2 regions of the Streptomyces sp. MNU89 genome follow, and region 1 is predicted to be linked to the other one. Evidence: riboswitches for the same ligand, from Rfam matches in the RefSeq annotation. Region 1 holds a riboswitch; the other holds the start of a gene.
The links. A riboswitch is a leader RNA that binds a small molecule or an ion and turns the genes downstream of it on or off. The one in region 1 is predicted to bind cobalamin.

Region 1 (14,054 bases):
GCGGCCCGCGCCCGCAACGCGGCCGCGATCCCGCTCGGCCGCTACGGCACCCCGGAGGAGTTCGGCCGGGCCGCGGCCTTCTTCCTCTCCCCCGCGGCCTCGTACCTCACCGGGGTGATGCTCCCGGTGGACGGCGGCTTCCGGCGCGGTTTCTGAGCCGGGGCGGCCCGCCGGCCGCGGGACGCGCGGGCCCGGTCTCCGCGGGACCGGCCGGTGACGGCGGGTCCCGCGGAGGCGGCGGGCGGCGTCAGTCGGAGAGGCCCGCCAGATCGCGGAGGCGGCGGCTCTGGGCCGCGCGCTCGGCGGCCCGCTGCTCGTCGAGGGTGCGGCCGGCCGCGTCCTTCAGCAGGGCCTTGGTCTCGATCACGGCGTCGCGCGGCGCCGCCAGCACGGCCGCCGCCAGGTCGCGGGCCGCGGCGTCGAGCTCGGCCGCCGGGACCACGAGGTTGGCGAGGCCGGTGCGCTCGGCCTCCTCGGCCTGGACGAAGCGGCCGGTGACGCAGATCTCCAGCGCGCGGGCGTAGCCGACGAGGGCGACCAGCGGGTGGGTGCCGGTGAGGTCCGGCACGATGCCCAGACCGGTCTCGCGCATCGCGAACCGGACGTCGTCGGCGCAGACCCGCAGATCGCAGGCGAGGGCGAGCTGGAAGCCGGCGCCGATGGCGTGCCCCTGCACCGCGGCGACGGTGATGATGTCGTTCCGCCGGAGCCAGGTGAAGCCCTCCTGGAACTCGGCGATGGCGGACTCGCCGCCGTCCTCCCGGGCCGCGAGCTGTATGACGGAGGGCTCGCCGTCGATCCCCTCGGGGGTGAAGGCGCGCCGGTCGAGGCCCGCGGAGAAGGACTGGCCCTCGGCCCGCACCACGACGACCCGGACGGTCCCCGGGAGCAGCCGCCCGGACTCGGCCAGGGCGCGCCACAGGGCGAAGGTCTGGGCGTTGCGTTTGGCGGGGTTGGCCAGGGTCACCGTGGCGACGGAGCCGTCGTCGTCGAGGGTGAGCCGTACGCCGTCCCGGTCCAGCAGGGTCATGGGTGCCTCCGGAATGGGCCGCAGTGGATCAGCGCCTGTCGGGGAGCGGGGCCGTGGATGTACCGGTCCGCTCCCGGGCAACTGTATTACTGCACAGTAACCACCCGGACGGTCCAGGGACCGACCGGGTGGTCACCACCCGTTCCCTCGGGGCGCACCGCCCTTGCGGACGGGACGGATGTCAGGCCGAGGTGGCCTTCTTGCCGCGTGTGGCACCGCCGCGGCCCCGCAGGGTCACTCCTGACTCACTGAGCATCCGGTGGACGAATCCGTAGGAGCGGCCGGTCTCCTCGGCCAGCGCCCGGATGCTCGCACCGGAGTCGTACTTCTTCTTCAGGTCAGCCGCGAGCTTTTCGCGCGCGGAGCCGGTTACCCGGCTGCCCTTCTTCAGAGTCTCGGCCACCCGTGCCTCCTCATGGGAAGTGCGCCTCTGGACTTCTCATGATCACCCCTATCCGCCGTCCTGGCCACCCATTCGACAAGGTCCGTACGACATCCTTGACCCTTGTATGGCACACGGAAGGGGTGGCGGATTGAACTCCCGATTCCGTTTCCGACCGCCGTTTTCCGTTTTCCACCGGAAATGGCCAGGTCAGCTGTGGTGGACGGGCCGGAGGACCGGACATGGCACACCGGGAGCGCACCGGTACGGGGACGCACCGGGGTACGAACCGGACTCACTCAGATGATGGATCACGCATGGGCCGAATGATCCAGCCGGAGTGGATCAAGCGGTGGGGCCGCCCCCGGAGACCGGGCCGGGCCGGGAGATCAGGCCAGGGCGACGAGATCCGCGTAGTCCTCGCCCCACAGGTCCTCCACGCCGTCCGGCAGCAGAATGATCCGCTCCGGCTGGAGCGCGTCCACGGCGCCCTCGTCGTGGGTCACCAGGACCACCGCGCCGGTGAAGGTGCGCAGCGCGCCGAGGATCTCCTCGCGGCTGGCCGGGTCGAGGTTGTTCGTCGGCTCGTCGAGCAGCAGCACATTGGCCGAGGAGACCACGAGGGTGGCCAGCGCCAGCCGGGTCTTCTCCCCGCCGGAGAGCACCCCCGCGGGCTTGTCGACGTCGTCACCGGAGAACAGGAACGAGCCGAGGGTCTTGCGGACCGCGACCAGATCGAGGTCCGGGGCGGCGGAGCGCATGTTCTCCAGGACCGTGCGGTCCGGGTCGAGGGTCTCGTGCTCCTGCGCGTAGTAGCCGAGCTTGAGGCCGTAGCCCGGGGTCACCGCGCCGGTGTCGGGCTTCTCCACGCCCGCGAGCAGCCGCAGCAGCGTGGTCTTGCCCGCGCCGTTGAGGCCGAGGATGACGACCCGGGAGCCCTTGTCGATGGCCAGGTCGACGTCCGTGAAGATCTCCAGGGAGCCGTAGGACTTCGACAGGCCCTCGGCGGTGAGCGGCGTCTTGCCGCACGGCGCCGGGTCGGGGAAGCGGAGCTTGGCGACCTTGTCGGAGACCCGCTGCTCCTCCAGGCCGGAGAGCAGCTTCTCCGCGCGCCGGGCCATGTTCTGGGCGGCGACGGTCTTGGTGGCCTTGGCCCGCATCTTGTCGGCCTGGCTGTTGAGGGCGGCGGCCTTCTTCTCGGCGTTGGCGCGCTCCCGCTTGCGGCGCCGTTCGTCGGCCTCGCGCTGGGCCTGGTACTGCTTCCAGCCCATGTTGTAGACGTCGATGCGGGAGCGGTTGGCGTCCAGGTAGAACACCTTGTTGACGACCGTCTCGACGAGCTGCACGTCGTGGGAGATGACCACGAAGCCGCCGCTGTAGGTCTTGAGGTAGTCCCGCAGCCAGATGATCGAGTCGGCGTCGAGGTGGTTCGTGGGCTCGTCGAGCAGCAGGATGTCGGAGTCCGAGAAGAGGATCCGGGCCAGCTCGACCCGGCGGCGCTGGCCGCCGGAGAGGGTGTGCAGCGGCTGGCCGAGGACCCGGTCGGGCAGCCCCAGGCTGGCGGCGATGGTGGCGGCCTCGGCCTCGGCGGCGTAACCGCCCTTGGTGAGGAACTCGGTCTCCAGGCGCTCGTACTTCTTCATCGCCTTGTCGCGGGTGGCGCCCTGGCCGGTGGACATCCGCTGCTCGTTCTCGCGCATCTTGCGGATGACGGCGTCCAGGCCGCGGGCGGAGAGGACGCGGTCGCGGGCGAGCACGTCCAGGTCGCCGGTGCGCGGGTCCTGGGGCAGATAGCCGACCTCGCCGGAGCGGGTGACGGTCCCGGCGGCGGGGATGCCCTGGCCGGCGAGGACCTTGGTGAGGGTGGTCTTGCCCGCGCCGTTCCGGCCGACGAGGCCGATGCGGTCGCCCTTGGCGATGCGGAAGGAGGCGGACTCGATCAGAAGGCGGGCTCCGGCGCGCAGCTCAAGGCCGGTGGCGGTGATCACGGAAATACTCCAGGCGGAACGGACGGACGTCGGGCGGTCGGATCGACGGGCGGATCCAGGCGAATCCGGAATGATTCCGGGCGGATCGCGGATCTCTCGGGGCCGCGTCACGGCGCGGTCGCGACGCCGCCTAATGAGCGAGGAGAATTGCCATACGGGCCAGTCTAACGGTGCGGCGCAACTCGGTTTCCCCGGCGGTTCGGGCCACGGCCGGGCCCTCTCCGGCGGGCCCTTCCGGGCACGGACGGGGAGACTGGGTGGCGGACGGGCCGTACCGCCCGCCGCCCGTACGGAGCCGATCCGGTGAGGAGTGACGGCCATGACGGACAGCCCGGCCCGAGCGGGCCGTGACGGCGCCGGCGCGGATGCCCGTGGCGGCGGGGGCGCCGGTGCGGGTGCCGGGGCCAGCGCCCATCCCAGCATCTGCCCGACCCTGCGCTACGAGGACGCGCACGCGGCTCTCCGGCAGCTCACCGGGGCCTTCGGCTTCACCGAGGTCGCGGTGTACGAGGACGAGGAGACCGGCACGGTCGTCCACGCCGAGCTGTCGTACGGCAACGGGGTGGTGATGCTCGGCAGCACGGCGGAGAAGGGGGCGCTCACCGACGCCCCGGCGGACGGCGGTCCGGCGGGTGTCTACGTACGGGTGGCCGACGTCGACGCGCACCACCGCCGCGCGGTGGCCCACGGCGCGGAGATCCTCACCGCCCCGGCCGACGAGCCCTACGGCGCCCGGACGTACACGGCCCGGGACACCGGGGGCCATGTGTGGAGCTTCGGCGACTACGCCCCCAGCACGATGCCCCCGGGCTGATGCCCGGGGGGGGTGCGCCCCGGTGCTACGCGCCGCCCGTGTGCACCTGGAAGGCCGCCCGGCGGACGGCCTTGGCCAGGGCCGGGTCCGGGTGGGCCGCGGCCAGGGCGACCAGGACCTGGACCGTGCGCGGATGGCCGACCGAGCGCACCTCCCTGAGCAGGGCGGGCACGGTCTCCTGCACCGCCGACTCCAGGTGGTGCACCAGCAGCTGGCCCTCGCCGTGGTCGGCCACCGCGGCGGCGGTGTCCACCCAGAGCCAGGTCGCCTCCTCGCGGGTGAGCACGTCCGGGGAGTCCTCGGGGTCGCCGCCCTCCTGTTCGGCCAGCCACAGCAGGGCGTACGGGCGCAGATACGGCTCGCCGGTCACCGCCCGCACGGCCGGCTCGGCGGGGGCGCCGACGACCCTCAGCGCCTCGAAGGCGAGGCCGCGCAGCAGGGCGTCCTCGCCGCGGGCCGCCTCCAGCAGTTCCTCGACGGCGCTGCCGACGGGACGGGCCGCGAGCCAGGCGCGGTACTCCGCGCGAGCCGGGCCGGGGGTGAGGTTGGCGCAGCCGCGGAGCATGTCGGCGGCGGACTGTTCGATGTTGCCGGCCGGGCTCTGGGCGGCCACGCAGATCTGTTCGAGCTTGACCCAGACCGCCCAGTTGCCGAGCGGGGTCAGCATGGCCTGGCCGTCCTCCCGGGTCAGCGCGCCGACGGAGACCAGGCCGTCCAGCGCCCAGTCCAGCAGAGGTGCCGGGGGCGGACCGCCCGCGGGGCCGTCCCCGGCCGGTCTCTCCCCGGGCCGGTCACCGGCGGTCCCGGTGCGCTCGGCGGGGCGGTGGCCGGGGCGGGGTGCCGTTGCCGGCGCCGGGGACCTCGCAGCGTTCCGTCCGGAGTTCGGCGACACGCTGTTCGAGGATGTCCCCGAGCGTGCCGAGGGGCACGGGACCGGCCGACAGCTGGAGGACGGAGAGCAGCTGCGGGACGGCCTCCACGACTTCCGCGACGACGGTGGGAGCGAAGGCGGACGGGGCGGGATGGGCTATCGACCAGGCGTCGAGCAGGGCGACCCAGCCGCGCAGCGCGGCGGTGTCGTCGCGGTCCCAGGCGTGGAGGCGCCAGCCGGGGCGGGCCACGTCGCCGTGGAGTTCGACGAGCCCGGCGAGCCGCGCCCGGTCCCAGTCGGCACGGACCCGGTGCGGTGCCAGCCCGAGAGCGGCGGCGGCCCGTTCGGCGGACTCACCGGAGAGCACTCCCGTACCGCCGGGCCCGGGCCGGGCGCCGCGGCCCCGCTCGGCGTCGGCCCAGCGGGCGATCCGCACCGCTCCGGCGAGGATCTCCCGCGCGTGGCGCGCCAGTTCGGCGGGGCGGGTGTGCCCGCGGGCGGGCGGGGAGCGGTGGCCCCCAGGCCGGGGGGCCCTGCCGTTTACGACGGGTGGTCACCGCCCGCCTGGCGGCGGTCGTCGGTCGTTTCGGGACAAGATGGAGCCGGGAGTCGCGCGGAGTACGGGACGTCACGGCAGCAGTGTCCCGGGTGACGGCCCGAAAGCCCAATCGGAGGGTGTGGCGCCCAGGACGCAGCGGGTTCGGAACGCTCCCCCGGGCCGGCCCGGCACGGGCCGCGAAAGGGTTCCCGGCCCGTGCCGGGGCCGGTACGCGGGGACGCCGCGCACCGCGTGACGGCGTTTCGGGCCGCTCCCCCGGCCCCCGTGCCCGGAGCTCCGGCCGCCGCTCGCCCGCCCCGGGCCGGCTACAGCAGCGCGGTCAGGAAGCGGCGCAGGGCCTCCTCGTAGCCGGCCGGGCCGGCGTTCCACATCGCGGCGTGCGGGGCCTCCGGCACCGCGTGGAGGGTGACGAGATCCGGGCGGCGCTCGGCGAGGAGCTGCGAGCGGTCCCAGGGGGCCAGCCGGTCGTCCGGGCCGTGCAGGATCAGGGTGGGAACGGAGACCCGGGACGGCGCCGAAGCCTCCGCCAGGCTCTCCGCGCCGAGCCCCGCCCTGCCCTCCGCGGCCCGTACGGCCAGCGGCAGCAGCGCCCTGGGGGTGCCGTGGGCGGCGGCGAGGGCGCGGACCGTGGAGTGCCAGTCGAGCACGGGCGAGTCGAGCACCAGGCCGCTGATCCGGTCCCGCAGCGCCGAGTTGGCCACGGTGTGCACGGCCATGCTGCCTCCGGTGGACCAGCCGTGCAGCACGACCCGCTCGGCGCCCCGGTGCACGGCGAAGCGGACGGCGGCGTCCAGGTCGCGCCACTCGGTGTCGCCGAGGTGCCCGGTGCCGTCCGGGTCGCGGGGCGCGCCCGGGTCGCCCCGGTAGGAGAGGTCGAGCACGGGGATGCCGAGGCCGGAGAGGAACGGCATGACGACCATGGGGTGTTCCCGGGTGGTGCCGAGGCCGTGTGCGGTGACGACCCAGGTCGAGCGGGTGCCGGGCACCAGCCAGGCGGGCAGCGGGCCCAGTTCGCCGGGCACCTCCACGTCCTCGTACTCCAGGCCGTGCGCCTCACCGGGGTTGCCGGTGTGGACCTGCGGGGTGAAGCGCACCTTGGCACCGCGCCGGAGGCCGCCGCGCTCCACCCGCACCAGGCGGCGCACCACCGAGTCGGGCGGGCAGTCGGTGTCCTCGGCCACGTCGCCGATGACGGCGTGCACGCCGCCGCCGGTCAGTCCGTAGGTGCCGGGCCGCAGCGAGGCCAGGCTGCGGGTGAGGGTCACCGTGTCGGCGGTGGTGGCGTGGACGGTGAGCCGGGGGTCGCTCGGCAGCGGCCGGGACGGGGACAGGGCCGCGTCGCCGGCGTACCGTCCGGCGGCCACCGCGGCCGTACCGGCGCCGAGAACGGTTGTGGCGGCGAGGGCCGCCGCTGTACGAGGTCGCATCGGTCCCAGTGTGCTCGGGATACGGCCGGGCGGCCAGTGCCGGCCTGCCCGGGGTGATCCGGCCGGGGGCGCGGCGGGCCGTCAGGGGCGCGGGCCGTAGTCGCGGAGTTTCCCGGCGGCCTCGGCCAGCTCCTCCCGGGAGAGCAGGGCGGGGCTGAGGCCGGGCACGGACCGGGCGGCCAGCCAGACCCGGCACATCCACTCCAGCTGCGCGGTCCGGTCGTACGCCTGGTCGAGCGTGGCGCCGTAGGTGAGCGTGCCGTGGTTCCGCAGCAGGCATCCGGTGCGGTCGCGGAGGGCGTCCAGGGTGTGGCGGGCCAGCTCCTCGCTGCCGTAGAGCGCGTACGGGGCGACGCGGACGGGGCCGCCGAGCGCGGCGGCCATGTAGTGGACGAGGGGGAGCTCGGTGACGAGCGTGGAGACGGCCGTGGCGTGCACGGCGTGGGTGTGCACGATGGCGCGGGCGCCGGTGGCCCGGTAGACCGCGAGGTGCATCGGCAGTTCGCTGGTGGGCCGCAGTGCGCCGAGGAGGCGCCGTCCGCCGAGGTCCACGCCGACCGCGTCCGCGGGGCCGAGCCGGTGGTACGGCACCCCGCTGGGCGTGACGAGGACCGTGTCGCCGACGCGTACCGAGACGTTGCCGGAGGTGCCGGCGACCAGCCCCTCGTCGGTGGTGCGCCGGGCCGTGGCCACCAGATCGGCCCAGGCGCCGGCGAGCTCCTGCGGGAGCGGTTCCGTCACTGCCCTCACCTCCGGTGGCCGATCCTGTCAGAGAGGGGGCCGGCGGGCCGGGGGCGGGAGCCGGCGGCCCGCCTCGGCCGTGACGGAACTCCCCCTTCCGCGGTTTCCGCCGGGAGAGCTGTTCACCTTTGGTCCGGTGTGTATTCAGTCTCCGGACGCCTCGGAGCGGCCAATCCGCCCGGTATGGTGCCTCTTGAGGGAAATGGGACCTTGCCGCCACCCCCGGATGGCGGCCCGCAATCGCACCTGGAAGCCCACTCCAATTCACCTTCCGTTCACCGGACGTCCCTACCTTCGCTGTGTAACCGGCCCCCGAAACGATTGCCTGGGTGAATGGAACACATCACGCTTCTCATCGGGATCGTGATCATCACGGCCTTGGTGTTCGACTTCACGAACGGCTTCCACGACACCGCCAACGCGATGGCCACGACCATCTCCACCGGGGCCCTGAAGCCCAGGACAGCAGTGGCGATGTCGGCGGTCCTCAACCTCGTCGGCGCGTTCCTGTCCGTGGAGGTCGCCAAGACCATCTCCGGCGGCATCGTCGACGAGAGTGGTATCCGCCCAGAAGTGATCTTCGCCGGGCTCGTCGGCGCGATCATGTGGAATCTGCTGACCTGGCTGGTGGGCCTCCCCTCCAGCTCGTCGCACGCCCTCTACGGCGGTCTGATCGGCGCCACCCTCTTCTCCGCCGGCATCGGGGCCATCCACCTCGACGTCGTCCTCTCGAAGGTGCTGCTGCCTGCCCTGGCCGCGCCGATCGTCGCGGGACTCGCGGCGATGGCCGCCACCCGGCTCACCTACCGGCTCACCCGCGGACGCGACGAGCGGGACACCGCCAAGGGCTACCGCTCCGGGCAGATCGCCTCGGCCGCCCTGGTCTCCCTCGCCCACGGCACCAACGACGCCCAGAAGACCATGGGTGTGATGACCCTCGCGCTCATCACCGGCGGTGTGCTCGCGCCCGACGCCGGTCCGCCGTTCTGGGTCATCACCTCGGCCGGTGTCGCCATCGCCCTCGGCACGTACCTCGGCGGCTGGCGCATCATCCGCACCATGGGCCGGGGCCTCACCGACATCCAGCCGCCGCAGGGCTTCTCCGCCCAGACCGGCGCCGCGACCGTCATCCTCGCCTCCTCCCACCTGGGCTTCGGCCTCTCCACCACGCAGGTGTCCTCCGGCGCGATCATGGGCTCCGGCCTGGGCCGCAAGGGCGGCGTGGTGCGCTGGTCGACCGCGACCCGCATGTTCGTCGCCTGGGGCCTGACCCTGCCGGCCGCCGGCCTCGTCGCCGGGCTGGCCGCCCTGCTGGCCGGGCGCGGCACCTGGGGCGTCACCGCGGTCGCCGTCATGGCCGTCGCGGGCAGCGCGTGGATCTGGGTGAAGTCGCGCCAGGAGAAGGTCGACCACAGCAATGTGAACGACGTTCCCGCCCCGCACGCCGATCCGGAGCACGAGGACATCGTCGCCGACGTCGTCGCCTCCCTCTCCCCGCCGCCCACCGACTCCGTGCTGGAGGCGGCCGCCCACGACGGCGAGGCCGGTTCCCCGCGCTCCGCGTCCCCGGCGTCCCAGTCCGCGGCGTCCAAGGCCACCGTCGTCTGACGGCTCAGGTAGAAGGAAGAACCGTATGAACATCGACTGGGCAGCACTCGGCCAGGTCTCCGTGGTCAGCCTCGTGGCGACCGTCGCCATCGTCGGCGTCTTCACCCTGGGCATCGTCGGCACCTCCGCCCGGCGGCACCCGCAGGCGGACGGCGCGGAGGGCGCCACGGTCACCGAGGCGCCGACCGCCCTGGCGCGCACCCTCGCCACGGTGTGCTTCGCGGTCTCCGCGGCGGTCGTGGCGTACGGGATCTATCTGATCGTCGCCTGACGGTCTCCCGCACCGCCCGCACCGCCCGCGTCGAACGGGCGGCGGTACAGCGGCACCCGGGCCCGCCGCCCGGACAGCGCGTGACGCGTGCTGCCGGGTGGCGGGCCCTGCCCGCGCCCCTTCCGCCCGCCCCGCCCTGCCCGTCCGCGGCCGCCCGCCCCCGTCCCTCTCCCGCCCGGCTCGCCCCGTCCCGTGCGCCCCTCCCGTCCCGGCACCGGACGGCGTACGCACCGCGCGCCCCGGTGTGGCACTCCGCACACTGATCCCCCGCAGGTCAAGGGCGAGTTGACGGGCGTTCCCGGGCGTGGTGGACTGCCGGGGCCAAACGGCGGCAGGAGAGGAAGCCGGTGCGAATCCGGCGCGGTCCCGCCACTGTCACCGGGGAGCGCACCCCACCCACGTCACGGCCCGTTCCGACGGGCGGGAAGACCGGGGCCCGCGCCGATCCGGGAGCCAGGAGACTCTCACCGCCGGTCACGTCGAACCAGGGCGCGGACCCTGAGTGAGGACAAACGCGATGCCCGGCTGCCGCCGCAGTACGCCCTGCCGTCGAACGCCCCGTGGCCGAACGGCCCGCGGGCGGGCACCCTCCCTCCGCTCCCGGCGGCCCCGCCGCCCCGTCCCCCTCCGAGGCGTGACGGCGGTCTGAGCCGATGCGTGCCGAAGACGCCGCCGGGGCCTCCGCGCCCCGGACACCCGCGCCCCGACACCCGCTCTCCCCGCTCCGCGGACGCCGTCCTCGCCGCCGGTACGGCGCTCGGCTTCCTCGCCGACCTCCTTCTGGCCGATCCCCGGCGCGGCCACCCCGTCGCCGCGTTCGGGCGGGCCGCGACGGCCGCCGAGCGGCTGCTGTGGCGCGACCACCGGGGCGCCGGGGCGCTGTACACCGCCCTGTGCGCCGGCGGCACGGTGGCCGCGGCCGCCGGCCTCTCCCACGCCGTACGCCGCTCCCCCGCCGCCTCCGGAGCGCTGACCGCCGCCGTCACCTGGGCCGTGCTGGGCGGTACGTCGCTCGGCCGTGAGGCGCGGGCCGTCGGCGCCGCGCTGGAGGCCGGTGACCTGGCACGGGCGCGCGAACGGCTGCCGGGTCTCTGCGGGCGGGACCCGCGGTCGCTGGACGCACAGCAGATCGCCCGCGCGGTCGTGGAGTCCGTCGCGGAGAACACCTCAGACGCGGTCGTCGGGGCGCTGGTGTGGGGTGCCGCCGCCGGGGTGCCCGGCCTGGCCGGCTTCCGCGCGGTCAACACCCTCGACGCGATGGCCGGCCACAAGTCGCCGCGACTGCGCCGGTTCGGCTGGGCCCCGGCCCGGCTGGACGACGTGGCGGGCTTCCCCGGGTCCCGGCTCACCGCCGCGCTGGCCGTGCTCGCCGGCCCGGACCCGCAGGGTGCCCTGCGGGTGCTCCGGTCCGACGCCCGGCGCCACCCGAGCCCCAACGCCGGTCCGGTGGAGGCGGCGTTCGCGGGGGCCCTCGGCGTACGGCTGGGCGGCACGCTGGCGTACGGCGGCCGGGTCGAACACCGGCCCGTGCTGGGGGCCGGCAACCGCCCGGTGGAGCCGCGCGACATCGAGCGTGCGGTGCGCCTCTCGCGCCGGGTCGGCGCGCTGGCGCTGGTGGTGTGCGCCGGCGGACGGCTGGCGTACGGGGCGCTCCGGGGCGCGACGGCCGTCTCCCGGCCGCCCGCCGGAGAGGGGCGGGGATGACCGGCACCCACGGCGGCACCGCCCGGACCGGCGGCGGCCTGCTCGTCGCGGGGACCACCTCCGACGCCGGCAAGAGCGTCGTCACCGCCGGGATCTGCCGGTGGCTGGCCCGCAAGGGCGTCTCCGTGGCCCCGTTCAAGGCGCAGAACATGTCGCTGAACTCGTTCGTGACGCCCGAGGGGGCCGAGATCGGCCGCGCGCAGGCCATGCAGGCGCAGGCGGCGTGGGTGGAGCCGTCGGCGCTGATGAACCCGGTGCTGCTCAAGCCCGGCGGCGATCGCAGCAGCCAGGTCGTGGTGCTCGGCAAACCGGCCGGCGAGCTGAGCGCCCGGGGCTACTTCGCGGCCGGCCCGGGGACCGGGGGCGCCCCGAGCGCGAACCGCCGGGAGGCGCTGCTCCCCGTCGTCCTCGACTGCTACGAGCGGCTGCGCGCCCGGTACGACGCGGTGATCTGCGAGGGCGCGGGCAGCCCGGCGGAGATCAATCTGCGCCGGCACGACATCGTCAACATGGGGCTCGCGCGGGCGGCCGGACTGCCGGCCGTGGTGGTCGGCGACATCGACCGGGGCGGGGTGTTCGCGTCCTTCTTCGGCACCACCGCCCTGCTGAGCCGCGCCGACCAGGCGCTGGTCGCGGGCTATGTGGTGAACAAGTTCCGCGGTGACGCGTCACTGCTGGAGCCGGGGCTGGACATGCTGCGCGGGCTGACGGGGCGGCAGGTGCTGGGCGTCCTGCCGTACGCGCACGGCCTGGGCATCGACGAGGAGGACGGGCTGCGGCTCTCGCTGCGCGGCGCGGTGCGCGAGTCCGCCGCCGGGCCGCCGTGCGGCGAGGAGGTGCTGCGGATCGCCGTGGCGGCCGTGCCGCTGATGTCCAACTTCACGGACGTCGACGCGCTGGCCGCCGAACCCGGCGTCCTGGTGCGCTTCGCCGACCGGCCGGAGGAGCTGGCCGACGCCGATCTCGTCGTCCTCCCGGGCACCCGCGGCACCGTGCGGGCGCTGGCCTGGCTGCGCGAACGGGGGCTCGCCGAGGCCGTCGCGCGCCGGGCGGCGGAGGGGCGGCCGGTGCTCGGGATCTGCGGCGGCTACCAGATGCTGGGCGAGCGCATCGAGGACGAGGTCGAGTCGCGGGCCGGGGCGGTGGACGGGCTCGGACTGCTGCCGCTGCGGGTGCGCTTCGCGGTGGAGAAGACCCTGGCACGGCCGGCGGGCGAGGCCCTGGGCGAGCCGGTGGCGGGCTACGAGATCCACCACGGCGTGTCCGACGTGGCGGACTCCGCCGAGCCGTTCATGACCGACGGCCGGGGCCGGGCCCTGGACGGCTGCCGGGCGGGCTCCGTCTGGGGCACGCACTGGCACGGCTCACTGGAGAGCGACGCCTTCCGGCGGGCGTTCCTGCGCCGGGTGGCGCGGGACGCCGGGCGCCGCTTCGTCCCGGCGCCGGACACGGCTTTCGGGGAGCTGCGCGAGGAGCAGCTCGACCGGCTGGGGGATCTGATCGAGGAGCACGCCGACACCGGGGCGCTGCTGCGGCTGATCGAGGAGGGAGCGCCGCCGGACCTGCCGTTCGTACCGCCGGGCGCGCCGTGAGCGCGGCTGTCCGTACGCCGCCGGGCGCGCCTGCCGTGAGCGTGCGGTCCGGCGCGCCGTCCCGCCGAGTACCGCCCCGGCCGTCCGGGCCGCGGAGGCGGACACCTGACCGATTTCCGAGGGTTCCACCGGAGGGCACCGCATGAACGACACCGTCACGAGCGCCGCCGTCACGAGCGGCACGGCCGGCGCCGTGTCCCGCTCCCCCGATCCGCACTACCCGTTCACCGCGATCGTCGGCATGGACGACCTGCGGTTGGGCCTGCTGCTGAACGCGGTGTCCCCCGCCGTGGGCGGGGTGCTCGTCCGCGGGGAGAAGGGCACCGCCAAGTCGACCGCCGTGCGCGCGCTGTCGGCGCTGCTGCCGCCGGTCGCCGTGGTGCCGGGCTGCCGCTTCTCCTGCGATCCGCAGGCACCGGACGGCGCCTGCCCCGACGGCCCGCACCCCGCGGGGCCGGGGACGGAGCGGCCGGCCCGGATGGTCGAACTGCCGGTCGGCGCCTCGGAGGACCGCCTCGCCGGCGCGCTCGACATCGAACGCGCCCTGTCGGAGGGGAAGAAGGCGTTCGAGCCGGGGCTGCTCGCGGAGGCCCACCGCGGCGTGCTCTACGTCGACGAGGTCAATCTGCTCCACGACCATCTGGTGGACCTGCTGCTGGACGCCGCCGCCATGGGCGCCTCCTATGTGGAGCGCGAGGGGGTCTCCGTACGGCACGCCTCGCGTTTCCTGCTGGTCGGCACGATGAACCCGGAAGAGGGCGAACTGCGGCCGCAGTTGCTCGACCGGTTCGGGCTGACGGTCGAGGTCTCCGCCTCGCGCGAGCCGGAGCTGCGGGTGGAGGTCGTCCGGCGGCGGCTCGCCCACGACGACGACCCGGCCGGCTTCGCGGCCCGCTGGGCGGCCGAGGAGTCGGCGCTGCGGGCGCGGATCGCGGCGGCGCGCGCGCTGTTGCCGTCGGTCGTGCTGGACGACCGGTCACTGCGCCGGATCGCCGCCGTCTGCGCCGCGTTCGAGGTGGACGGGATGCGCGCGGACATCGTGATGGCCCGTACGGCGACGGCGCTCG
Region 2 (14,054 bases), 490 kb from region 1:
CGCGGTGGCCGGGCTGCGCCGGGCGGCCCGCTACGCGGCCGACGGCCAGTGGCTGCTCGCCGTGGCGCTGGCCGGCTGCGTCGCGGTGGCCGTCTCGCCCACCGCGTGGCAGCACCAGCAGCTGTGGATCCTGCTCGCCGCCGTCGGGCGGGTCGGGCGGCGCCGGGCCGACCGGCTCGTCTGGCCCGCGGTCGTCGTCCTGGTGATGACCCTGCACCGGGACGCCCTCGTGCCGAAGATCGAGTGGATAGGGCTCATCGGGGAGAACGCCCCGCTGCTGGCGGCGCTGGCCGCCGCCTGCGCGGTGCCGTTCCTGACCCGGGCGGAGCCCGAGTGGCTGCGGCCGCGCCCCGCGCCGCACGCCTCTCCCGCGGCGGCCGGGGCGGGACGGCTGCCGCTGCTGCGGTCCTGGCCGCAGCCGCTGACCCGGCCCAATCTGCTGCTGGAACTGCTGCTCATCCGGGTCGGCTACTGGGCGTACTCCTGGGTCCGCGGCCAGGCGCCGGACGGGCGGTGGCTCGCGGAGCACCACGGGTGGCAGATCCTGGAGATCGAGGCGGCGCTCCGCATCGACGTCGAGCTGTGGTTCAACCTGCTGGTGGCGCGGACCGGCTGGCTGGAGAGCGCCATGAACTTCTCCTACTCGGCCTTCCACTTCCTGGTGCCGCTCTCGCTGCTGGGCTTCATGTACCTGCGCCGCCCCGTGCTCTACCGCTGGGGGCGCACCTCGCTCGCGTTCGCCACCCTGCTGGCGCTGATCGGCTTCTGGATGTACCCGCTGGCGCCGCCGCGGCTGATGCCGGGGCTCGGCTTCGTCGACACGGCCCACGGCCCGCAGGACCTGGACCACCCCGACTTCGGCGCGCTGACGGGGATCTCCAATCAGTACGCGGCCATGCCCTCGCTGCACGTCGGCTGGTCGCTGTGGTGTGCCGTGGTGGTGTGGCGGCTGACGCCCGCGCTGTGGCCGAGGGTGCTGGGCGTGCTCTATCCGGTGCTGACGACGGTGGTGATCGTCGGGACCGCCAACCACTATCTGCTGGACGCGGCGGGCGGCGTCGTGGTGGTGGCGGCAGGCTTCGGGGTGCGGCACCTGCTCATCGGCCGTACGGCGGAGAAGGCCGGCGCGGCCGGGATCCCGGAGCCGCCGGACCCGGCGGGCGGTGCGGGCGGTGCGGACGCCGTGACCGGGAGGGGTGCGGACGGGGAGCGGGCGGCGGCTGAGCGGGGGCCGGGGCGGCCCAGGGCCGGGGCGCGGAGCCGGAACTCGCGGGGACGGCGAGCGGGGAGAGGACCGGAGCGCCCGGGGAGAGCTGAGCGGCGGGAGCCCGGGCCGGAGCGGGGGCCGGTCGCGCGGCGGCCCGGCATCGGCCGCCGCGCGGCGGTGAGGGCCCGCACGGACCGGGCGCGCAGCCGGTCCGTACGGGCCCGGCCCGCGGTCGGGGCGGAGGGGACCGGCCGGACCGCGGGAGCCGTGCGGATCAGCCGGTGACGGTGATCTGCGAGGCCGGGTCGGTCATATCGGTGACGTCATAGGTGGCGTTGAAGACCGAGGTCTCCGCGCTGGTCGGGCAGCCGAAGCCGCCGGTGGCCGACACCGGCACCTGGGCGTCGGTGAAGTCCAGCTGCGACGGTGCGCCGTTGGTCCAGGTACCGCCCACGGGCGCGGCACCGTCGGGGGCGGCGGTCACCGTGCAGGAGGCGAGACCGCTCGTCTTCAGCACGAAGCCGCCCTGGGGGATGGTCAGGGTGGCGCTGCTGGGGTCACCGTGCTGCATCGAGACACCCCAGACGCCGGTGGTGGTGATGGTGACACTCACCCCGGGGAGGCTGGAGCGGCAGGAGCTGTAGGTCGGGGCGTTGATGACGCTCTCGACCGGGCCCTCGGCGTTGGTGTTGCCGGGGGCGTCCGGGACCTGGTTGGCGTCGGAGGTGCCGTCCGCGGCGGGCGCGGAGCTGGAGACGGTGCAGGTGACGGTCACCGCGCCGGCCTTGAAGGTCGCCGATCCGTTGAGAGTGGCGGCGAACTGGTGTCCGGCGGGGGAGACGGTGGTCGGCCCGGCCGCGGTGGAGTCGGCCGGGGCGGCGGTGGCGGAGGCGGCGCCGGTGAGCGCCAGGGCGGCGGCCGTGGCGGCTCCGGTGCCGCAGGCGACGAGGGCGCGCAGGGCTAAGGCTCGCGTCATGGTGGGGGTTCTCCTTGTGAGGGTTGGGGTGTTTCCGGGGTGAGGGGTCGTGCGGGGACGGGCCCGGGAGGGCTCGGCTCCCGGAGCCGGCGGGCGGTTCGGGCCCTTTACCGGCGCCGGGGTGGCGGCCGTTCTCCGGCCGCGTCCCCCTTCGCCTGCCGCGGCACGGGCCGCCAGGCGAAGATCATGGAGCCGCCGACGATGCCCAGCACGGTGCCGATGAAGAAGCCACCGAGGTTGGACATCACCAGTGCGGCGGCGGCGAGCAGGACGGTGACGACGCCCGCGAGGCCGCGGTAGTGGGGGGCGAACCAGGCGCTCAGCCCCATCACGATCATGATGAGGGCGAGCAGGACGGAGGGCAGGCCCGCGATCCCCTGATGCAGCATCATCTCGACGGGGGCGAGCGGGATGAGGCTGATCTCCAGACCGGCGAGGACGGTCAGCAGGCCGCCCCAGAAGGGACGGCTCCGCCGCCACCGCCGCCAGCGGGCCCGTACACCGGGCCGGGTGCCCGGGAGCCGCCGGTCACCTCCGTACCGGCGGCCGCGGGGTGCCGGGGAGGCTGCGGGGCGGGCTGGTTCGGAGGGGCGCGGCCGGGCACGTCAGAAGCACTCCGTCCGGCCCTTGTGGATCTTCATGTGCAGCCCGGCGAGTTTGAAGGTGCCGGCGGTGGTGGCCCATGCGGTCTGGCGCAGATTCGTCATCCGGATGTCGTCGGCCTGCTGCGAGAAGAGGTCCTGCATGCCCTGGGCGCCGTCCGGCCCCTTGTCGAGGGTGGAGGCGTCCCGGCCGATCTCGATGTTGGTGAAGGAGGCGTTGCCCGCGAGCTGGGTGGCGTCCAGCATCAGGTCGGTGGCCTCGACCTTTTTCTTCCCGGTGCCCGCCGAGAGCTTGAGCGAGATGTCGCCGACGACCGGCAGGCTGGTGACGACGGACTGGCAGAGATTGGTCATCTCCGCCTTCCGCAGGCCGGTCACGGCCACGGGCAGCAGTTCGTCCCGGACGTTGGTGTCGAAACTGCCGTACTGGACGAAGCCGTCCCCGGTGAGTTCGTCGGCGGAGACCTTGAACTCCTGGCCGGAGACGGCGAACGAGGCGGCGAGCGCCCCGTTGGCCAGCGCGACGGCGAGCGCCGCGGTGGCCGCGAATCCCGGGACCGCGAGTAACGCGAATCTCCGCAGTCCGACGCGGCCGGTCTCGTATCCGTCCGCGTCGTCCCTGCTCCGAACGTTTTCCATGGTCTGTCCCTCCGTCGGTGGGAACGGGGTCAGCGCCTCGGACCGCGCGTCAGCGGTGCGTGTGGGGGAGGTGGTGCGGCTCTGTGCGCGGTGCGAAGGGGCGCATGGGTGCAGTGTTGAGTGCATGCCAAGTCGTGGGTTACCGAGGGTATGACTCGCCAGTAACCTTGGCAAGACCGCGGCGCAGCCGGATTCCCGGAGCCCGGCCCGGAGGCGTGGAGCGCACCCGTCGCGGCCGGCTGAGGGGCGCGGCTGCGCGCCGCGGGCCGCGAGGGTCGGCCGGCCCGGCGCCCCTGCTCCGGTACCGGCCGCCGGCGAGTGCCGCCCCGGCCCTGGCTCAGGGCCGTTCGAACGCCACCGGGGCCTCGAAGGCCGCCCGGCGGGTGGCGCGGCGCAGGGCCGCCAGGACGGTGGAGCCGAGGGTGAGGGTCAGCACCACGGTCAGCGCGGCCCGGGGAAGGTCCCAGCCGAGGGAGGTCGCCAGGCAGTACGCGGCGAAGCGGACGAGGTTCTCGTGCACCGGGTCGCCCGGGACGAAGGAGATGCCCGTCCCCAGCCCGCCGATGTACGGCCAGCCCTGAAGGTTCATCACCGTGCCGTAGAGGACGGCCGCGGCCCCGCCGTACGCGGCCAGCAGCCACCGCTCCGCCCGGCCGCGCAGTCGTTCCGCCCCCGGCAGCAGCCCGGCGCCCATCGCCACCCAGCCCATCGACAGCATCTGGAACGGCATCCAGGGCCCCACCCCGCCGGTCAGCAGGGCCGAGGCGAACATCGTCACCGCGCCGAGCACGAAGCCGAAGCCCGGGCCGAGCACCCGGCCGCTCAGCACCATCAGGAAGAACATCGGCTCCAGCCCGGCGGTGCCCGCGCCCAGCGGCCGCAGCGCCGCGCCGGCCGCCGCGAGCACACCCAGCATCGCGATGGCCTTGGCGTCCAGCCCGGTGTCGGCGACGGTCGCCACCACGACGGCCACCAGCAGCGGCAGCAGCGCCGCGAACAGCCACGGCGCGTCGCCCGAGTGCGCCAGCCCGGACGCGGAGTCGGCGAGCAGCGGCCAGCCGAAGGCCATCACCCCGATCGCGCTGACGAGCACGAGCGCCGCGACCGAGCGCGGGCCGAGACGTACCGCCCGCACCCGGCCGGCCGCCGGCCGCTCCCGGGCCGCCGGCCGCTCCCGGGCCGGCGGGCGCTCCGGGGTCATCGGGCGTCCTCCGTCCGGGGGTTGTCCGGATCATCCGGGCCGTCCGGGGCGGCCAGGGCGTTCCGCACCTGGGAGACGGTCAGCCAGGGCTGCGGCGCCAGAATCTTGGACACCTGCGGGGAGAAGGCCGGGGAGGCGGTGACGACCTCGGCGGTCGGACCGTCCGCGACCACCTCGCCGTCCGCCAGGATCACCACTCGGTGCGCCAGTTCGGCGACGAGCTCCACGTCATGGGTCGCCAGCAGGACGGCGTGCCCCTCCGCCGTCAGTCCGCGCAGGATCTCCACCAGCCGGGACTTGGCGGCGTAGTCGAGGCCGCGGGTCGGCTCGTCGAGCAGCAGCAGCGGCGGGCGTGCCGTCAGCACGACGGCCAGCGCGAGCGCCAGCCGCTGCCCTTCGGAGAGGTCGCGCGGATGGGTGGTGTCGGAGACGTCCGGCAGCAGGGCGGTGACCAGGGCCCGGCAGCTGCCCGGCTCGGCGTCCGCGTCCCCGTCCGCCGCCGCGCACTCCGCCGCGACGGTGTCGGCGTAGAGAAGGTCCCGCGGCTCCTGCGGTACGAGCCCGACCCGGCGGATCAGGTCGCGCGGGGACGTGCGGTGCGGGACGACGCCGCCGGCGAGGGCCGTGCCGCCCGCCGGGCGGTGCAGCCCGGCGAGGGTGTTGAGCAGGGTCGACTTGCCCGCGCCGTTGCGGCCCATGAGGGCCACCGTCTCCCCGGGCCGCACGGTCAGCCCGATCCGGCGCAGCACCTCGGTGCGGCCGCGCCGCACCGACAGCCGGGACAGCTCGGTGGCGGGGGCGGCCTCCACGGCGGACTCGGCGGCGGCCGGGTGCGGGCGGGAACCGGGTGCGGGGACGGGGTGAGCCCTGCCAGCCGTTCCCGCAGCGGTCCGGCGGTCCGCCGCGCGTCCCGTACCGACAGCGGCAGCGGAGACCAGCCGGCGAGCCGCCCCAGGGCGACGACCGGCGGCGTCACCGGGGACACGGCCATGATCTCCGCCGGACGGCCCGTCACCGGGGCCGCGCCGGGCGCGGGCAGCAGGACGACCTGGTCCGCGTAGTGCACGACCCGCTCCAGCCGGTGCTCGGCCATCAGCACCGTCGTGCCCAGGTCGTGCACCAGCCGCTGGAGGACCGCGAGCACCTCCTCGGCGGCGGCCGGGTCGAGAGCGGAGGTCGGCTCGTCCAGCACGAGCACCCGCGGATGCGGGGTCAGGACGGACCCGATCGCGACCCGCTGCTGCTGGCCGCCGGACAGGGTGGCGATGGGACGGTCGCGGAGCGCGGCGAGGCCGAGCAGGTCGAGGGTCTCCTCGACGCGGCGGCGCATCACGGCCGGGGCCAGGCCCAGGGACTCCATGCCGTACGCCAGTTCGTCCTCGACGGTGTCGGTGACGAAGTGGGCGAGCGGGTCCTGGCCGACGGTGCCGACGACATCCGCCAGCTCGCGCGGCCTGTGGGTGCGGGTGTCGCGGCCCGCGACCGTGACCCGGCCGCGCAGGGTGCCGCCGGTGAAGTGCGGGACGAGACCGCTGACCGTGCCCAGCAGTGTCGACTTGCCGACACCGGAGGGGCCGACGAGAAGGCACAACTCGCCCTCGGGGACCGTCAGATCCACATCGGTGAGCGCCGGTCCGGCGGCGGCTGCGCCTTCGTAGCGGACCGACACGTCGTCGAACCGGATCACGGTGTCTCCTCCGGTGGGACGGTGGACGCGGTGCGGCGGCGCTCCGCGCGGTGCGGCGGGCTCGTCCGGTCCGGGCGGACCGGGGCGGCGGAAGGCCCGGGGGACCCGCCGCCGGCTTCACCGCCGCCCCCGGAGCGCCACCCGGAGCCCTGCGGGGTGGACGAGGCCGACGGAGCGCCCGGCGCGCAAGGGCCCGGGGCGGCACCGGGAGTCCCGTCCGGGGTGCCGGAATCCGGCGGCGCGGCTCCGTCCGCCGGGCCGTGCTCCGGGCCGGTCCGGCCCGGGCGGAGGCGCCAGGCGGCGACGGCCCCGTCCGGAACGGCGTCCGGGTCCGGGGCCCCGGGCCCGCGGGCCCGCTCGGACCGCTCGCCCGCCTCCGCGCCCCCCGACGCGGAGACGGCACCGAACGGCCCGGATTCGCCCGGCCCGCCGCGGTGGGTCCGGGACGCGGGCGCCGGGGCGGCCACGGCCGGGAGCAGCCCGAGCAGGACACCGGCCGCGGGCCACAGGGGGAGGGCCGGTGCCGTCAGCGGGACGACCGACGGGTGCAGGTCCGCCCGGCCGGCGGAGGCGGACCAGATCATCACCGCGGCCACCGCCGCCCCGGACCCGGCGACCAGCCAGGAGCGCGGGCCCCAGCGGTCCGGCCGGTAGCGGCTGCGCACCGAGCGGCGGCCGCCCAGCCACAGCCCGGCCAGCGCGGCGGACAGCCCCAGCAGCAGGACGGGCAGGCCGAACCCCGCGCCCTCCGCGGCCAGCAGACCGTAGGTGCCGGCGCAGACGCCGAGAAGTCCGCCGAGGGTCAGCACCGTCGTGGTGTGCCGTACGGCGGCCGGGACGCGGGCGGTGCGGCCGTAGCCGCGCGCGTCCATCGCGGCCGCCAGTGCGACGGACCGCTCCAGCGCTCCCTCCAGCACCGGCAGCGCGATCTGGAGGATCGCCCCGACGCCCCGGTCGGCGCGCCCGCGCAGCCTGCGTGCGGCGCGCAGCCGCACCACGTCGGCGACCAGGTTGGGGGCGAAGGTCATGGCGACGACGACGGCGACGCCCGCCTCGTACAGCGCGCCCGGCAGCGACTTCAGCAGCCGCGCCGGGTTCGCCAGCGCGTTCGCCGCGCCGACGCAGGCCAGGAGCACGGCCAGCTTGAGGCCGTCGTAGAAGGCGAAGGCGAGCCCCTCGGCGGTGACCCGGCCGCCGATCCGCACCCCGCGCGCCCACTCCGGCAGCGGCACCTCGGGCAGGGTGAAGAGCACCTGGCTGCCGGGGATCGGCGAGCCGAGGAAGACCGAGAAGACCAGCCGGATGGCGATCACCACCAGGCCGAGCTTGAGGAACGCGCTGTAGCTGCGCGCCCAGGGGGCGTCGGTGCGCCGCGCGGCGACGACGTAGCCGGCGACGGTGGCGAGCAGGGCCAGCAGCAGCGGATTGGTGGTCCGGGACGCGGCGGTGGCCAGACCCAGGGCCCACAGCCACCAGGCCCCGGCGTGCAGGGCGTTGCCGCGCGAGGCCTCGGGCGCACGGGACGCGAGACGCCCGCGGAGCCGCGCCACCGCGGACGGACCCGCGCCCGTCTCCTCCGCGCCCGGCCGCCGGACCGCGCCGTTCGTGCCCCGCTCCGGCCGCCGGGACCGGGGTACGGCGGCCGTCGCGGGCGCGGGGAGCGGCACCGCGGCCCGCCGCGGGCCGGGCGCTGTCGAGAGGGCCGGGACGGGGCGTCCCGGGGGCGCCGGTGCTCATCCGCGGCGTCGGCGGGCCTGCCAGGCGGCGCCCGCGGCGAGGACGGCGACTGCGGCGGCACCCGCGTAGAGACCGGTCGACGAGCCGCCGCCGTCCCCGCCGGCCGGCTCACCGGCACGGTCGTCACCGGAGCGGCCGTCATCCGAGCCGTCGGAACCGCTTCCGCCGGACGGGTCCGCGCCGCCGTCCGCGGCACCCGCGTCCCCGGACACCTGTTCGCCGCAGCCGCGCTCCGGGTAGCCCGCGATCGCGCACAGCAGCGCGGAGGTGTTGTAGCGGAGCGGCTTCGCGACGGCGGCCAGGGCCTCACCGCTGGTCGCGTCCTCCGGCACGGACGCGCACTCCGTGCGAGGTTCCGGGGGCCGTTCGCCGTCCGGCGCGTCCTCGGCGGTACCGAAGTCCAGCAGGAGCGCGACCCGCTTGCGGCCGTCCTCGGCGGGGATGCCCGCGCAGATCTCGTCGAAGCCGGCGGTGCCGCGCGGTTTCGCGGCGTCCTGGGTGTTGACGCTCACCGAGAAGCGGAAGCCCTCGACATCGCCGTCGGCGGGCCTGGCCGTCGCCGGCCCCTCGGTGGCGTAGCTCCAACTGCCGCCGTCCCGCTGCCAGAAGGACCAGTAGCGGTACCCCTCGGCCTGTGCCGGCCCCGCGCCGAGCGCGGTGACGGCGGCCACGAGCAGCAGCACGGCCGGCCCGCGCACCCCGGGGCGCGCGGCCGGACGCCGGCGGGCGCCGGCCCGGGGACGGCCGCCGCCGCGCGGCGCCGTGCCGTGCCGGCCGCCGCCCCGCCGCGTGCCACCCGGGCCGCCACCGTGCGGCTGCTCCGCTCGGTCCGTCTCCGCGCCGAGCGGCCGCGTCCGGCGCGGCCGGGTGCCGTACCGGTCCGTGCCGTCCGGCGCCCGGAGCCCGGTGGTCCGCCGTGGCCGCCCGCTCACGACCGCTTCCTCCGGCCGGCGGTGAGCATCAGGACGGCGCCGGCGACGAGGCCCGCGAGCACGCCCGCGCCCAGGATCCACCAGAGGAGGGAGACGTCGCCGGACCCGGACTTCTCGCCCTCCTCGCCGGCGTCCGCGCCGGCCGCCGGCACCGACTCCGGCTCCGGCCCGGTGGCGTTGAGCTCCTTCACCAGGTCCGTGCCGCCGAAGGAGCGCGGGTCGCCGCCCGCGGCGTGCGCGGCGAGGACCAGGGTGCCCAGACCGGCCGGGTTGTCCGCGGCCCACTCGGCGGAGTTCTTCTCCAGCCAGGCCAGCGGCGCCTCGGCAGCCTCCGGCCGGCCGGCCGCCGCCAGGGCGATCACGGCCTCGGCGGTGTTGGAGTGGTCCGGCACCGGCTCGTCGGCACCGGGCGCGAGCGAGGTGAGGTGCCCGTCCTTCTCCAGCAGCCCGGTGAGGTACGCGGCGGCGCCGGACGCGGCCTCCTCCGGCGTGCGGCCGGCGTCCGCGCCGGAGCCGCACTCCAGCGGCTCGGGCGCGCCGCCGCCCTCGCCGCCGTCCCCGGCGGCCGGGCTGACGGCCAGGCCCTCGCCGTGGCCGGCGAGGACACCGGCCACCGTGGCGTCGGCGTTGGCCAGGAGGCGGCCCTTCTTGTCGGGCTGGAAGGCGTAGGCGCCGCGGTCACCGGCGTCGGCGTCGCAGCCGAGCTGCAGCTCCGCGAGCGCGTCGTACGGGGACTTGCCGCCCGCCCGGGTGGCTCCCGGCTTCTCGCCCGCCGCGGCCAGCGCGCCGACGACCACCGAGGTGGAGTTGGTGTCGCTGGGGGTTCCCGGGAGGTAGCCCCAGCCGCCGTCCTCGTTCTGCACGGACTTCAGCCAGCCGACGGCCTTGCGGACCTCGCCGGTGTGCCCGCCGAGGGCCGCCAGCGCCTGGACGGCGACGGCGGTGGCGTTGCTGTCCACCGGCGTCTTGGCGTCGCACTCGGCGCCGGCGTCCGCGCGGTAGGCGGCGAACGCGCCGGAGGCGCACTGCTGCCCGGTGAGCCAGTCCACGGCTTGGGCGGCCGGGGTGACGCCCGCGGTGTCCTGGGCGAGCAGGGCTATGGACTGCCGCCACACCCCGTCGTAGGACGGGTCCTTGGTGCCGTGCAGCCCGGACGGCGGCTTCGGGGCGGGGGAGGAGGACGGCGCGGCGGTGTCGGCCGAGGCGGCGGGTGCGGCGAGCGCACCCAGCACGGCGGACGCGGCCAGGGCCGCGGCGGTGCGGCGTACGTTCATGGTTTCGGTGCCTTCCGTTGGCGGTTCTCGTGGCGGGGGGCAGCCGGGCACGGCCGACCCCGGCCGCGCGGACCGCACGCGGAGGGCACACCGGGCTCGTCTTCCGTAGACCTCGACGGTGCCGTCCGCGGCCGGGCGCCGCGGAGGGCGCCGCACCGGCGGACGGGAGCCTGTTCGCGCCCGGACAGGTGCTCCGGCTCGTACGGCCGCGCGGGGCGCGGGGTGTACTCACGGTTGCGGGTCAGCGCCGGATTCGCACCGGTCTTCCCCTGTCAGGGCACGGATGAAGTTGTCGGAAGACACCCTAACCGGCCGGTAGAAGATCATCGAACGGGTGTCCGGCCCAGCCCGCCGGCCGCCTCCCGGCACGCCTCTCGGCCCGTCTCCCGGTCCGCGTCGCGGCGTGCGTCCCGGCGGGCCGCGGCGGGCCCGTCCGCAGGGGCGCGGAGCGCTCCGGAAGGGAGTGCCGGACGGGGGGAAGCGGCTGTCCGGGGCGGGCGCCACCCCGGGCGCATGACCGGTTTGACCCAGGTCAGAGGCCGTGTGGAGGGCCGAGAGGAGGCCGTTCGGCGGCATTCGAACTGCCGTAACTTACTCGTGCGTTCCGCACATCAGGGTCGTGACAGCTGTGACTGTTCCGCCGGCGCCCGCCGGTGACAAGCTCGAATCACACCGAGAGGCCCGCACCACCGGACGGGACGAAGGAGCGTCATGGACCTGGGGTACGCCGTGTACTGCGACGCGGACCGCACGTTCTACGACGCCCCGCACCGGCTCTCCGCCGGCACCGAGGACACCCCCGGAGCGCCCGGCGCCCTCTACGAGCACGCCCGCCGCGAGGCTCCCGAGGGATGGCAGCGGCACAGCAACGGCGACTGGCTCGCCTTCCGCCCGCTCGACACCTCGCTGCCCGCCCAGGGCTGGAAGATCCACGTCTCGGCCACGCTCGACAACGCCGAGAAGATCCTCACCCAGGTCTGGGACTACTGCGTGCCGCGGTCGGTGGCCTTCAAGTTCATCCCGGGCCGGCACCTCCTCCGCACCCGCAACGCCAAGTACGCGGACCGGGGCGGCAGCGGCAAGTTCATCACCGTCTACCCGGAGAACGACGAGCAGTTCGGGACCATCGCCCGCGAGCTCGGCGAACTCCTCGACGGAGAGCCCGGCCCGTACATCCTCAGCGATCTGCGCTGGGGCGCCGGCCCGGTCCACGTGCGCTACGGCAGCTTCACCGAACGGCACTGCTACGACGAGCAGGGCGTCCTGCGCCCCGCCGTGGAGAACGCCGAGGGGAAGCTCGTACCCGACCGCCGGGACCCGGCCTTCCACATACCCGGCTGGGTGGAGCCCCCGGCCTGCCTCACCCCGCACATCGAGGCCCGCACGGCCACCCGCACCACCGGCATCCCGTACCGCATCGAGAAGGCCCTGCACTTCTCCAACGGCGGCGGTGTCTACGCCGGGACGGACACCCGCACCGGCGAGAAGGTCGTCCTCAAGGAGGCCCGGCCCCACGCGGGTCTCGCGGCCGACGGAGCCGACGCCGTGAGCAGGCTGGAGCGCGAACGCGCCGCCCTCGAACGCCTGTCGGGGCTGCCGTACACCCCGGAGGTGCGCGACTCCTTCGTCCTCGGCGACCACCACTTCATGGTGATGGAGTTCCTGGAGGGCAAGCCGCTCAACACCTTCTTCGCCCGCCGGCACCCGCTCATCGAGGCCGACCCCTCACCGGAGGCGCTCGCCGGATACACGGACTGGGCGATACGGATGCACGGCATGGTGACCGAGGCCGTGGAGGCGGTCCACGCCCGCGGCGTCGTCTTCAACGACCTGCATCTGTTCAACATCATGGTCTCCGAGGACGAATCCTCCGTCGCCCTCCTCGACTTCGAGGCCGCCGCGCACATCGACGAGGGCCGCCGCCAGGTGGTCGCCAATCCGGGCTTCGTCGCCCCGGCCGGGCACCGCGGCTTCGACGTCGACCGCTATGCGCTCGCCTGTCTGCGCATCGCCCTCTTCCTCCCGCTCACGAGCCTCTTCGCCATCGACCGCGGCAAGGCCGCGCATCTCGCGGAGATCGCCGCCCGGGAGTTCCCGGTGGCCCGCGACTTCCTCGACGAGGCGGTCGCCGAGATCCTCCGCGACCCAGCCGCCGAACCGCCGGCGGCCGGAGCGGACGAAGCGGCCGGCAGCGCCCCGGCCACCCGGGCCCCGTATCTGCCCGTCGATCCCGCGGACTGGCCGCACAGCCGGGACTCCATGGTCCGCGCCATCCTCGCCTCGGCCACCCCGGACCGCCACGACCGCTACTTCCCGGGCGACATCGCCCAGTTCCGGGCGGGCGGCGGCCTCTGCTACGGCTACGGCGCGGCCGGCGTCCTGCACGCCCTCGCCGAGACCGGCGGCGGACGGCATCCGGAGGCGGAGGAGTGGCTGCTGCGCCGCTCCGAACGCCCCGCCCCCGGCACCCCCCTCGGCTTCTACGACGGACTCGCCGGCATCGCCTGGACCCTGGACCGCCTCGGCCACCGGGAACGCGCCCTGGAACTGGCCGGGCTCACCCTCGCCGAGGACTGGTCCGGCATGGCGCCCGACCTGCACAGCGGACTCGCCGGCATCGCCCTCGCCCTGGACTCCCTGGGCGCGAGCACGGGCGAGATCGCCCTGGAGGACGCGGCCGCGCGCTGCACCCGGATCGTCGCGGACCGGTTCGCCCGCTCCGACGGCACCGAGGGCGGCACCGGCGGCGGCACCGGACGGACCGGTGGCGGAGTGCCGCGCGCCGGGCTCCTCCACGGCGCCGCCGGCCAGGCCCTGCTCTTCCTCCGCCGGTACGAGCGCACCTGGGACCCCGCGCTGCTGGACCTCGCGGCCGAGGCCCTGCGCCGCGACCTCGCCCGCTGCGTCAAGGGTCCCGACGGCGCGCTCCAGGTCGACGAGGGCAAGCGCACCATGCCCTACCTGGGCGCCGGCAGCGTCGGCATCGGCATGGTTCTCGACGACTACCTGGCCCACCGTCACGACGAGGACTTCGACCGGGCGCGCCGCGACATCGTGCGGGCCGCCCAGGGCAAGTTCTACGCCCAGCCCGGGCTGTTCCGGGGCGCGGCCGGCATGGTCCTGCACCTGGCCCGCACCACCACCGGCGGCCCGGGCACGGACGAGACCGCCCTGCGCCGCCAGATCACCGCCCTCACCTGGGGCGCCGTCCCGTTCCGCGGGGAACTCGCCTTCCCCGGGGAGCAGATGATGCGCCTCTCCATGGACCTCAGCACAGGCACCGCCGGGTGCCTGCTCGCCCTGGGCAGCGCGCTGCACGGCTCTCCCGTGCACCTGCCCTTCCTCCCGCCGCCCGCCGGGCGGCCCCACGAGCCGGTCTCCGCCGGAGGCCGTACCCAAAAAAATCCCGTCCCCACGGACATCAAGGAAAGGACAGTGTCATGACCCTTCTCGACCTGCAGACCATGGAGACCCCCGCCGAGGAGATCACCGGCGAGCTGGCGACGGGCGGCGGCTCCCGCGCCTCCCTGCTGCTCTGCGGCGACAGCTCCCTGAGCGTCACCACCTGCAACTGATCTGAGCCGCTAGTCGGCAGGTCAGCTCAGCGCGGTCCCGGGCGGCGGCATTCCGCCCGGGGCCGCACGCTCACCGTACGCGCCGCCTTCGTCCGCGCGTCACCGGAGGAGGGGAGACACCGCAGCCCATGGCCACCGAGCCGGCCGGCACCGGCCCCTCCGCCGAAGCCCGGGACGCCGGGGACCGCTCCCCCGGCGCACGGGCCGTCACCCCGGGCGGGGAA

Region 2: linked by a shared signal. The riboswitch ahead of E4N63_RS23605 (prenyltransferase/squalene oxidase repeat-containing protein) and the one ahead of E4N63_RS25670 (cobalamin biosynthesis protein) in region 1 are both predicted to bind cobalamin.

The regions. Positions count from the first base shown of each region.
Region 1 is NZ_JAJKLL010000001.1:6,011,201-6,025,254, reverse strand. Features, by position in the region: gene E4N63_RS25720 (SDR family oxidoreductase) at 1-156, shown strand, start outside; gene E4N63_RS25715 (enoyl-CoA hydratase/isomerase family protein) at 248-1,030, opposite strand; gene E4N63_RS25710 (helix-turn-helix domain-containing protein) at 1,212-1,433, opposite strand; gene E4N63_RS25705 (ABC-F family ATP-binding cassette domain-containing protein) at 1,802-3,400, opposite strand; gene E4N63_RS25700 (VOC family protein) at 3,720-4,214, shown strand; partial or broken gene E4N63_RS25695 (hypothetical protein) at 4,240-5,607, opposite strand; gene E4N63_RS25690 (alpha/beta hydrolase) at 5,950-7,071, opposite strand; gene E4N63_RS25685 (class II aldolase/adducin family protein) at 7,153-7,812, opposite strand; gene E4N63_RS25680 (inorganic phosphate transporter) at 8,146-9,420, shown strand; gene E4N63_RS25675 (hypothetical protein) at 9,446-9,691, shown strand; cobalamin riboswitch at 10,028-10,155, shown strand; gene E4N63_RS25670 (cobalamin biosynthesis protein) at 10,472-11,395, shown strand; gene E4N63_RS25665 (cobyric acid synthase) at 11,392-12,987, shown strand; gene E4N63_RS25660 (putative cobaltochelatase) at 13,229-14,054, shown strand, end outside.
Region 2 is NZ_JAJKLL010000001.1:5,520,240-5,534,293, forward strand. Features, by position in the region: gene E4N63_RS23565 (phosphatase PAP2 family protein) at 1-1,492, shown strand, start outside; gene E4N63_RS23570 (hypothetical protein) at 1,482-2,183, opposite strand; gene E4N63_RS23575 (DUF6114 domain-containing protein) at 2,291-2,632, opposite strand; gene E4N63_RS23580 (DUF6230 family protein) at 2,789-3,424, opposite strand; gene E4N63_RS23585 (ECF transporter S component) at 3,762-4,625, opposite strand; partial or broken gene E4N63_RS23590 (ABC transporter ATP-binding protein) at 4,622-6,312, opposite strand; partial or broken gene E4N63_RS23595 (energy-coupling factor transporter transmembrane protein EcfT) at 6,750-7,862, opposite strand; gene E4N63_RS23600 (SCO2322 family protein) at 8,046-8,732, opposite strand; gene E4N63_RS23605 (prenyltransferase/squalene oxidase repeat-containing protein) at 8,978-10,255, opposite strand; cobalamin riboswitch at 10,421-10,582, opposite strand; gene lanKC (class III lanthionine synthetase LanKC) at 10,967-13,699, shown strand; gene E4N63_RS23615 (SapB/AmfS family lanthipeptide) at 13,696-13,830, shown strand; gene E4N63_RS23620 (ABC transporter ATP-binding protein) at 13,959-14,054, shown strand, end outside.